One region of the Photorhabdus antumapuensis genome, then DNA from elsewhere that is predicted to be linked to it. Evidence: predicted binding sites of a transcription regulator. Region 1 holds the regulator's gene; the other holds the start of a gene.

Region 1 (5,914 bases):
TCGTTGATTTGTTGCTGAGTAAGATTGAGCGCTTTAATCTGTACCGCAATTTGATGATCTAATGGAATCACCTGTTCTGTTATCAGCTTTTCTTGTTGTTGCCGGTGTTGTTGATGCTCTGTTCTGGCAGAATCTGCATGAGTCACGTTTTGCTGTATCGGCGTGAGTATCTGTTGTTGATGATGGAGTTGCTGACGCATCTCTGCCAACTGTTTGCTGATTCTCTGATGTTCATATTGTGTTCGGTTTTTATCATCCAGCAATGGGCGCAGTGTTTCTGCGGGTTCACTGCCGGCCAGTTTTTGCAGCTGCGGTTCTGCATGAGTCAGCGCTTTTTCTGCCTGCTGTAAGGAAGCGTTATTTTCAGTAACAAGTTGCTCAAGTTCTTCCTCACGTGTCAGCCATTGTGCCGAATGTTGCAATGTTTTTATCTGTTGATTGAGTTGTGATTCAGCTTGGGTGAGTTGTTGCTGTTGTTCCAGATATTGTTGATGCTGCTCTGCTGTTAGCAAATCAATGGCGGATGCTTTGGCTTGTAGAATATCCAGCTCCGACTGTGCTTGTTTATGTTGTTGGTAAATTTGTTGGGATAAAATTCCGTAAATTTCAGTGCCGGTTAACTCTTCCAATAAATCAGCCCGTTCGTTTGGTTTGGCATTGAGGAAAGCGGCGAAGTCCCCTTGGGATAACAACATGGATTTGGTGAAACGGCCGTAATCTAATCCGGTAATTTCAATGATTTTCTCTTTCTTATCTTGGGGCTTATCTGCCAGAATTTTGCCGCTGTTGCTGAGTGCGAGCTCCGCTTTAGGGGTTTGCAGATTGCCATTAGGTTGATTACGTGCTCGCCGTTGGCTCCAAAAAGCACGGTAAGCGACACCTTTCACTTCAAATTCAACTTCGGCTAGTGATTCCGCTGTGTGTCGGGTCATCAGCTCATTTTGTGAGGTAGAAATCGTCAAGCGTGGCGTTTCGTGATACAGCGCAAGGCAGATCGCATCTAATAAAGTGGTTTTACCCGCACCGGTAGGGCCGGTTATGGCGAACAGACCACTGCTGGCAAACGGCTCTGCTGTGAAATCAATTTTCCATTCACCTTGTAATGAATTAATGTTTTTTAGCCGTAGACTCAAAATTTTCATGCCTGCTCTTCCTTGTTTTTAGCCTGATAGATATCGTGCAGTGTTTGTTCGAAAAGGGTGGTCAGACGTTTTTTATGTTCTTCATCTTCGAGTGCTGATTGTGCAAGCCGTCGGGCAAAAACCTCGTTAACGCTAAGTTCTGTCAGAGTTTCTCTGTTTTCTTGTGCTAGCCTATTTTGTCGCTGTGTTTTACTACGTCGTAGCAGAATGACTTCGACCGGAAGCTCAGCAACCATTGATTGAATCCTTTTCTGAATATCATGGAGGTAATCTTGGGTTGCAACTTCAATATCCAGCCAGACGGGTTGCTCTCCTTGATAGTCATTAAAAGTTTTCAACTGTTGTTCAATTTGTTGTAGGTTGCCCTTTATTAGTTGCATGGGCTGATATTGCGGAATGGGTAAAAGCTTGATGGATTCCAGTTTGTCTTGGGTAAATTCCACCAAACAAACACTTTTCTCTTGCCCGACTTCATCGAAACTAAGAGGAATAGGGGAACCGCTGTAGCGAATATGTTCAGATTTAGCCACTACTTGTGGCCGGTGAATATGCCCAAGCGCAATATAGTCTACCGGCGGGAAAGCTTGCGCCGGGAAGGCATCCAATGTACCAATATAAATATCCCGCACCGAATCTGTAACAGTGGCGCCAATGGTCGTCAGATGCCCGGTAGCAATGATAGGTAAGGGCAAATTCAATTCATCACGTAATTCACACGCTTGCCGATAGAGTCGATGATAGTGTTCTGCAATGGCTTCTTGTAATACGAGTTGTTTTTGTTCTCCTGACTGACCAGACTGGCTGAGCATAATATCTCTTGGCCGCAGAAAAGGGATTGCACAAAGAATTGCACCGGCATTGCCTTGTTTGGTGGTGAGTACTTTTATCTGTTTTTGTGGATCTTTTTCTGCATGAGCAATAACGGTGGTATTTAGGCAGGAAAGGAGTTCTTTTGATTCATTTAATGTTGCTACTGAATCATGGTTACCACCAAGGATAATTAACTGACAGCCAGTCGGTTGTAGTTCAACGACAAAGCGATTATACAATTCACGGGCATAGCTAGGCGGTGAACCGGTATCAAATACATCTCCGGCAACAATTAATGCATCGGCCTGATAATGTTCAATCTGTTTAATCAGCCAGCGCAGAAAATGTTGATGTTCAGCAACCCGGCTTTTTGTAAAAAAATATTGGCCAAGATGCCAGTCCGAAGTGTGAATAATACGCATAGTTTCGCCGTCATTGGTTAAAGTGAAGCATGATTATAATCGCTATATTCTGGATGTCGCTTTTAAATCTGATTTCGTGAATATATCTCCGAGCGGCTTCGCATTCATTATGAAATATGACAATTGTTAAATTAATTATTGCGAAATCGATTGCAGATAGAGGATAACCAAGGCAGGATTTCATAAATTTGTCATAAAACTGACGCATAATGCTTTTTCAAACTAAGTAGCGTTTATCTCAATATATTAACGGGATTAATCATGGCAAGACGCATTCTGGTAGTTGAAGATGAAGCTCCGATTCGTGAGATGGTCTGTTTTGTGCTGGAAAAAAACGGGTATCAGCCGGTAGAAGCAGAGGATTATGATTCTGCGTTGGCATGTTTATCTGAACCCTATCCTGATTTAGTGTTATTGGATTGGATGCTCCCCGGTGGTTCTGGTTTGCAGATAATTAAGCAGATGAAACGGAATAATAATATTCGTGATATTCCGGTGATGATGTTGACTGCCCGTGGTGAAGAGGAAGATCGGGTGCGTGGCCTCGAAGTTGGGGCAGATGACTATATCACTAAGCCTTTCTCTCCCAAGGAGTTGGTTGCCAGAGTTAAAGCGGTATTACGGCGTATTTCACCGATGGTCATGGAAGATATCATCGAAATGGATGGTTTGGTTTTGGATTCAACGTCCCATCGGGTGACTAGCCAGGATAAAGCACTGGATATGGGGCCGACGGAATTTAAATTATTGCACTTCTTTATGACTCACCCTGAGCGAGTCTATAGTCGTGAACAGTTGCTTAATTATGTTTGGGGAGCAAATGTTTATGTTGAAGATAGAACTGTTGATGTCCATATTCGCCGTTTACGTAAAGTATTAGAGATTGGCGGCCATGATAAAATGGTGCAGACCGTTCGTGGTACGGGCTATCGTTTTTCTACCCGTTACTAAGTGCCTATTGGGATAGGCAGTAAATCCACGCACCGGAGAATCTAATGTGTTAGAACGTTTATCTTGGAAAAAACTGGTTTCAGAGCTGTTTCTCTTTTGTTTGCCTGCGTTAATTCTATCGATATTTATTGGTCATTTGTCTTGGTGTTTATTTGCTTCGGTGTTTTTGGTACTGATATGGCATGGTTATAACTTGCTGAAACTTTCGAATTGGCTATGGTTGGATCGCAGTATGTTGCCACCGTCGGGGAGAGGAGGGTGGGAGCCAATTTTCTATGGTATTCACCAGATGCAGCAACGGAATCGAAAACGGCGTCGTGAGCTGGCGCTGTTGATCAAACGGTTTCGTAGCGGGGCGGAATCATTGCCCGATGCTATTGTGATGATGACAACGGAAGGTAATATTTTCTGGTGTAACCATTTGGCACAACATTTGCTTGGTTTTCGTTGGCCTGAAGACAATGGACAGCATATTTTTAATTTACTTCGCTACCCTGATTTTAGCCGATATATCCTGTCCAGGGATTTTTCGCGCCCTTTATCCATTGAATTAAATCATGGTTTCACTGTTGAGTTTCGGGTGATGCCTTATTCTGAGGGGCAGTTCTTAATGGTTGCCAGAGATGTGACTCAGAAGCGAACACTGGAAAATGCTCGTCGTGACTTTTTTGCCAATGTCAGTCATGAAATGCGTACCCCTCTAACCGTCTTGCAGGGTTATTTGGAAGTGATGCAGGATCAGGCAGAGGATAGTTCGCTAAATAAGAAAGCGCTGAATACGATGCAGGAGCAAACCCGGAGGCTGGACAGTTTGGTGAAACAATTATTGCAACTGTCTAAAATTGAAGTCGCTCCCCAGATTGATATGAATGAAGTCGTTGATGTGCCTTTGATGCTTAAAGTATTGCGTCAGGAAGCCACAGCGCTGGGTAATGAATGTTATAAGATTAATTTTGATATTGGTGAAGATCTAAAAGTGTTCGGTAATGAAGAACAGCTTCGCAGTGCAATGTCGAATTTGGTTTATAACGCGGTTAACCATACTCCTAAAGGCACTCAAATTGATGTTAGTTGGAAAAAGAATTCCCACGGTGTTGAATTTACAGTGAAAGATAATGGGCAAGGTATCAGTGCTGAACATCTACCTCGTTTGACTGAACGTTTTTATCGAGTAGATAAAGCGCGTTCTAGACAAACTGGAGGAAGTGGTCTCGGTCTTGCGATTGTTAAACATGCCTTACATCATCACCATTCTCATCTTGAAGTTTCCAGCGAAATAGGCAAAGGGACGATCTTTAGTTTTACTTTACCGACAGGATTGATTGTACCTGTCAAAATAACCAGCAGAAGAGATAGGAATAATTTGATTAACAGTAATAATTAATCTTCGTAATTGATTATTATTTTTTCAGGTTAAAAAAAACGCAAATCATATAGTGTTTATTCAATGATAGCTAACAGCAATCACTAGTTTTGAAAAAGAGTACGGCATATACTTCTGCATTCTGGTTTATCTATTGCCTTCTGGCACTATAAAAGTTTTACTTGTGGGCAGTTGTTGGCGATTCTATCTATAATGACCACTATAACCTGTCTTCAACAGATACCTGGTGAATATTATTTTGATAATAAATCGTTAAATTAGGGTTCAATATTGTCAATATGGGCTTAACTATTGACGATATTTATATTATTCAGGCCATTAAATATGGTAACAAAACATTAATAATCATTATGACACATCGTTTATCATCTAAGGATATTTGGGCATTAGGGTTTATGACTTTTGCTCTGTTTGTCGGGGCGGGAAACATTATTTTTCCCCCTATGGTGGGGTTACAATCAGGTGAATATGTTTGGCTGGCAGCATTAGGCTTTCTAACGACAGCGGTTGGTTTACCCGTCATTACAATCATCTCATTGGCAAAAGTTGGCGGTGGTATTGAAGAGCTGAGTTCACCTATTGGTAAAGTTGCTGGTTTGCTGCTTGCGACAGTGTGTTATTTGGCTGTTGGTCCTTTATTCGCTATCCCACGGACTGCAACGGTCTCTTTTGAAGTAGGCATTGCCCCGCTTACCAGTACCGGTGAGTTATCCCTGTTTATCTACAGTCTTATTTATTTTGTTCTGGTCATTGCTGTTTCCCTTTATCCAGGCCGTTTGCTTGATACTGTCGGGCATGTGTTAGCACCTATCAAGATGTTGGCGTTAGGTATACTTGGTGTTGCTGCTTTACTTTGGCCGGCCGGTAGTTCAATTCCAGCTATTGATATTTATCAGCAAATCCCATTCTCCAGCGGTTTCGTCAATGGTTATCTGACAATGGATACGCTGGGTGCGATGGTATTTGGGATTGTCATTGTTAACGCAGCGCGTTCAAGAGGCGTTGCCTCATCTTCATTATTAACCCGTTATGCGATGTGGGCAGGTTTTATTGCTGGCCTTGGTCTGATACTGGTTTATCTATCTCTGTTCAAATTAGGTGCTGGTAGTGGATCGTTAGTGCCTCATGCGGAAAATGGTGCTGTCATTTTGCATGCCTATGTTCATCATACTTTTGGTGGTGTCGGCAGTATTTTCTTGGCTGTG
Region 2 (5,914 bases), on a different contig from region 1:
TGTGGTGGATGATGACATGCGTTTACGAACGTTATTAGAACGTTATCTGACAGAACAAGGCTTTCAGGTACGTAGTGCTGCTAATGCGGAGCAGATGGACCGCTTACTGACACGGGAATCTGTTAGCTTAATCGTATTGGATTTAATGTTACCAGGAGAAGATGGGCTTTCTGTTTGCCAAAGGCTGAGAAACCAAAATAATCCGGTGCCAATTATTATGGTGACGGCGAGGGGAGAGGAGGTAGATCGTATTGTTGGGTTGGAAATTGGCGCTGATGATTATATTCCGAAGCCATTTAATCCCCGTGAGTTATTGGCGCGTATCCGGGCGGTATTACGTCGTCAGGCGAATAAGTTATTGGGCCTACCGGCTGAGGATGATGCAATTATTAATTTTGGTAAGTTTAGCCTCAATTTGAGTACGCGGGAAATGTTTCAGGGGGATGAACATATTCAATTAACCAGTGGAGAATTTGCTGTATTGAAAGTACTGGTGTCTTATCCTGGCGTGCCACTGTCCCGTAATAAGCTGATGAGTTTAGCTCGTGGCCGGGAATATAGTACGATGAAGCGATCGATTGATGTCTTGGTTTCACGTCTGCGCCGTGTGATTGAAGAAGATCCTACCCATCCTCGCTATATCCAGACTATCTGGGGTCTGGGCTATGTCTTTGTGCCAGACGGAATTCGTGTATGAAATTATTGCGGTTCTCCCCTCGCAGCACGTTTACCCATACTTTATTCCTGATTATGGCTATGCTGTTTATCAGTCTGGTAACCAGTTACTTGGTTGTTGTGAATTTCGTTATCATGCCAAGTTTGCAGCAGTTCAATAAGGTATTAGCGTATGAAGTTCGTACCCTAATGGCTGAAAAGTTGAAGCTAGAGGATGGCTCTTTTCTGGTGATATCGCCGGTAGTTCGCCGGGAGATTTACCAGGAGTTGGGTATTACGCTCTATTCTGAATCTGACGCGGAGGTACAAGGTTTACGTTGGGCCAGGCGTTATGATTTCTTGAGTGAGAAGATGGGCGAATACCTTGGTGGCAAGGCTGATCTTCGTCTGGAGATAAACACAGATAGCCCGATACTTTGGCTTAATTCTTATCTGGCTCCCGATATTTGGGTCAGGGTTCCTCTGACTGAGATCGAACAAAATCAATTCTCTCCTATTTTCCGCTATACACTGGCAATTCTATTACTGGTATTCGGTTGTATCTGGCTTTATATCCGTTTTCAGAACCGGCCTTTACTGGAAATGGAGTATGCCGCCAGGCAAACAGGTAAAGGTATTATGATGCCAGCGGTGGGGGAGGCGGGTTCTATGGAAGTTCGTGCAGCCATTCGCGCATTTAACCAAATGTCCGCCGGGATAAAGTTATTGGAAAGTGACCGTACGATATTAATTGCCGGAGTAAGCCATGATTTGCGTACTCCGCTGACACGTATCCGACTAGCAACAGAAATGATGAGCAAGGAAGATGCTTATCTGTCTGAATCTATCAATAAAGATATTGAAGAGTGTAACGCTATTATTGAGCAATTTATTGACTATCTCCGTACTGGACAAGAAATGCCAATGGAGTTTTGTGAACTGAATTCTATTCTCAAAGAGGTGATTTCCGCAGAGAATGGCTATGAGCAGGATATTGAAAACCATCTGTCTCTTCACCCAATAACGGTTAACGCCAATCCGATTTCTATTAAACGGGCATTGGCTAATATGTTGGTTAATGCCAATCGTTATGGTAATGGCTGGATTAAAGTGAGTAGTGGTCAGACAAATAAATTTGCCTGGTTTCAGGTAGAAGATAATGGCGCTGGCATTAAACAGGAAGATTTGCCACGGTTATTTCAGCCATTCGTTCGCGGCGAAAGAGCGCGCAGCAGCAGTGGAACAGGGTTAGGTCTGGCGATTGTTCAGCGAATTATTGATGCTCATGATGGGAAAATTGAAATGAGCACCAGCCCCAGAGGAGGATTATCTATCCGTGTCTGTATTCCTGTCGTGGAAGATAATTTTTAACGGCTTGATAATCATCTCCTATATTTGATTTTAATGGTGTGTGGAGATGACAGTTTTATGTCAGTCATCGGTTAAGCGTCCATTGCGCTGTCATAAAAATGTCATAATTAAGACATTTTGCTGTAATTAAATTGACCTATTTTCTCTCTTGCACCTTTTTTGATTTGACGAGTACATTTCTTTATTGATTCTCAATATCCCATTAGGAGGGATTATGAAACTGATGCGTACCACCGTAACCGGTATAATGGCAGCGACGTTTTCTTTGACAACCCTGTCGGTATTTGCTGCCACTAGCTTAACGGGGGCAGGTGCGACATTTCCCGCACCGGTGTATGCCAAGTGGGCAGATTCTTATCAAAAAGAGACAGGCAATAAAGTCAATTATCAAGGCATCGGTTCCTCCGGTGGCGTAAAACAAATTCTGGCAAATACCGTTGATTTCGGGGCTTCCGATGCCCCTTTATCGGATGAAAAGTTAGCTGCTGATGGCTTGTTTCAGTTCCCGACAGTCATCGGTGGGGTGGTACTGGCGGTTAATATCCCAGGGATTAAATCCGGTGAATTGACATTGGATGGTAAAACTTTAGGCGATATTTATTTAGGTAAAGTGAAAAAGTGGAATGATCCAGCAATTACTCAATTGAATCCGGGAGTCAAACTGCCGGAGCAAGATATTGCCGTGATACGTCGTGCTGACGGTTCCGGTACCTCCTTTGTGTTTACTAGCTACCTCTCTAAAGTGAATAAAGCGTGGCAAGAGAAAGTTGGCGCGGGTTCCACCGTAAGCTGGCCTATTGGTTTAGGCGGTAAAGGCAATGATGGGGTTGCCGCATTTGTTCAGCGTCTGACAGGTTCCATTGGTTATGTTGAATATGCTTACGCTAAACAGAATCATCTGGCTTATACCAAATTGGTATCTGCTGACGGCAACATTGTGAACCCGACAGAAGAGAGTTTCAGTGCCGCAGCGAAGAAAGCGGAATGGCATAAAACATTTGCTCAGGATTTGACAAACCAACAAGGTGAAAATGCGTGGCCGATGACTTCCACTACATTTATTCTGGTTCATAAACAGCAGAAAAATGCAGTGAAAGGGGCGGAAGTATTGAAATTCTTTGACTGGGCTTATGAGAAAGGCAGTCAACAGGCAAACGAGCTGGATTATGCAACCCTGCCCGGAGAGGTGATTAAGCAAGTGCGTGCGACTTGGAAAACTCAGATAAAAGATAGCAATGGTAAGGCTCTATATTAAGTCGTGTTGATAGTGATTGTTTTAAATATCGATTAAATTTGTCGTTTTAATTTCTCCCCCGGCTTAAGGGGGAGTTAACCCCGAATGAGAATAAGCTCTATGGCCGAACAAAAAACGGCAATGAAAGCACCCAGTAAAAATGGCGATATTATTTTCAGCGCACTGGTTAGGTTAGCTGCGCTGATAACTTTATTTTTGTTAGGAGGCATCATTATCTCGCTGATTATTGCCTCCTGGCCTAGTATTCAGCAGTTCGGCATCTCTTTCTTCTGGCAGAAAACGTGGGATGCCCCGGCGGAGCAATTTGGCGCCTTGATACCGATTTACGGTACGTTGGTGACTTCGTTGATTGCGTTGATTATCGCAGTGCCCGTCAGTTTTGGGATTGCCCTGTTTCTAACCGAACTGGCGCCTAACTGGCTGAAACGTCCGCTCGGTATCGCCATTGAGTTACTGGCCGCCATCCCAAGTATTGTATATGGCATGTGGGGGTTGTTTGTTTTTTCGCCGCTGTTTGCCACCTATTTCCAACAGCCCGTCGGTAATGTCCTTTCTAGTCTGCCAATTGTGGGTGAATTGTTCTCCGGCCCTGCCTTTGGCATCGGTATTCTGGCGGCAGGTGTCATTCTCGCTATCATGATTATCCCTTATATCGCTTCGGTGATGCGTGACGTCTTCGAACAGACTCCGGTGATGATGAAAGAATCCGCTTATGGTATCGGCTGTACCACTTGGGAGGTTATCTGGCACATCGTGTTGCCTCACACCCGAAATGGCGTGATCGGTGGCGTCATGTTAGGGCTTGGTCGTGCGTTGGGGGAAACGATGGCGGTGACTTTTATCATCGGTAATACCTACCAGCTCGACAGTTTCTCACTGTTTATGCCCGGTAACAGCATCACTTCTGCGCTGGCGAACGAATTCGCGGAAGCAGAATCTGGCTTGCATACCGCATCATTGATGGAGCTTGGTCTGATTCTATTTGTGATCACCTTCATTGTGCTGGCGCTATCAAAATTGATGATTATGCGTTTGGCGAAGAATGAGGGGCGCTGATATGGCAACTATAGACAGACAAAAGCCTATTGATGCCAATGTAAGTAGCCGTAAACAGGCATGGCGTCGTCAAAAAAATCGTTTCGCTCTGCTGTTATCAATGGCGACCATGTTGTTTGGTCTGTTTTGGCTGGTGTGGATTTTGTTTTCCACCGTCACTAAAGGTTTCGACGGCATGTCACTGGCGTTGTTCACTGAAATGACACCACCACCGAATACGGAAGGTGGTGGTTTGGCAAATGCCATTGTTGGCAGTGGATTACTGATCCTGTGGGCGACGGTTATCGGTACGCCTCTGGGGATCATGGCGGGTATCTATTTGGCGGAATATGGCCGCCGGTCATGGCTGGCAGAGGTGATCCGCTTTATCAATGATATTTTGCTGTCAGCCCCTTCTATTGTTGTCGGTTTATTTGTTTACATGGTCGTTGTGACGAAAATGCAGCACTTCTCCGGTTGGGCGGGAGTGATTGCTTTGGCGTTGTTACAGGTGCCGATTGTTATCAGGACCACGGAAAATATGTTGAAACTGGTTCCTGATAGCCTGCGAGAAGCCGCTTATGCCTTAGGTACACCGAAGTGGAAAATGATTTCAGCCATTACGCTGAAAGCATCGGTATCCGGCATTATCACCGGTGTGCTGCTGGCCATTGCCCGAATTGCCGGAGAAACAGCGCCATTGCTGTTCACCTCTCTTTCCAATCAGTTCTGGAGTACTGATCTGAGCCAGCCAATTGCTAACTTACCGGTCACCATCTTTAAATTTGCCATGAGTCCATTCTCCGAATGGCAGCAACTGGCGTGGGCCGGCGTATTATTGATAACCCTGTGTGTATTGCTGATTAACATTGTGGCGCGTGTGTTGTTTGCCAAGAAAAAGCACTGACCGATATTTTCAACAGAGAGAAGTAAATGAGCATAGTTAATGATATCGCTAGCAGCAAAATTCAGGTTCACAATCTGAACTTTTACTATGGCAAATTTCACGCGCTGAAAAACATAACGTTGAATATTGCAAAGAATAAAGTAACCGCTTTTATCGGTCCGTCGGGTTGCGGTAAGTCTACGTTACTACGAACTTTCAACAAAATGTATGAACTGTATGGTGAACAGCGGGCGGAAGGTGAAATTCTGTTGGATGGCAATAATATCCTGACTGATAAACAGGATGTGGCGCTGCTACGGGCTAAAGTTGGCATGGTATTCCAAAAACCAACGCCATTTCCGATGTCTATTTACGACAATATCGCGTTTGGTGTCCGTCTGTTTGAAAAACTCTCTAGAGCAGAAATGGATGAACGTGTTCAGTGGGCTTTGACGAAAGCGGCATTATGGAATGAAACCCGGGATAAGTTGTATCAGAGCGGATACAGTCTATCTGGCGGGCAACAGCAACGTTTGTGTATTGCGCGTGGCATTGCGATCCGGCCGGAAGTTTTACTGTTGGATGAACCTTGTTCAGCTCTCGACCCGATTTCTACTGGTCGGATTGAAGAGTTGATCAGCGAATTGAAATCGGAATATACCGTGGTGATTGTGACTCATAATATGCAGCAGGCGGCGCGTTGTTCAGACCAC

What was found. The regulator PhoB, encoded in region 1, activates phosphate uptake and scavenging genes when phosphate is short. The targets are predictions, from matches to a motif close to CTGTCATAAAACTGNCNNAT.
Region 2: pstS (phosphate ABC transporter substrate-binding protein PstS) is a predicted target of PhoB. The motif match lies at 2,113-2,132, and genes of this name have one in related genera.

Annotation. Positions count from the first base shown of each region.
Region 1 covers NZ_JAHZMK010000012.1:182,349-188,262, reverse strand. Annotated here, with positions in the region: gene KZ793_RS04315 (SbcC/MukB-like Walker B domain-containing protein) at 1-1,142, opposite strand, end outside; gene sbcD (exonuclease subunit SbcD) at 1,139-2,374, opposite strand; gene phoB (phosphate regulon transcriptional regulator PhoB) at 2,636-3,325, shown strand; gene phoR (phosphate regulon sensor histidine kinase PhoR) at 3,372-4,709, shown strand; gene brnQ (branched-chain amino acid transport system II carrier protein) at 5,060-5,914, shown strand, end outside.
Region 2 covers NZ_JAHZMK010000026.1:75,024-80,937, forward strand. Annotated here, with positions in the region: gene ompR (osmolarity response regulator transcription factor OmpR) at 1-697, shown strand, start outside; gene envZ (two-component system sensor histidine kinase EnvZ) at 694-2,025, shown strand; gene pstS (phosphate ABC transporter substrate-binding protein PstS) at 2,240-3,280, shown strand; gene pstC (phosphate ABC transporter permease PstC) at 3,380-4,336, shown strand; gene pstA (phosphate ABC transporter permease PstA) at 4,338-5,222, shown strand; gene pstB (phosphate ABC transporter ATP-binding protein PstB) at 5,249-5,914, shown strand, end outside.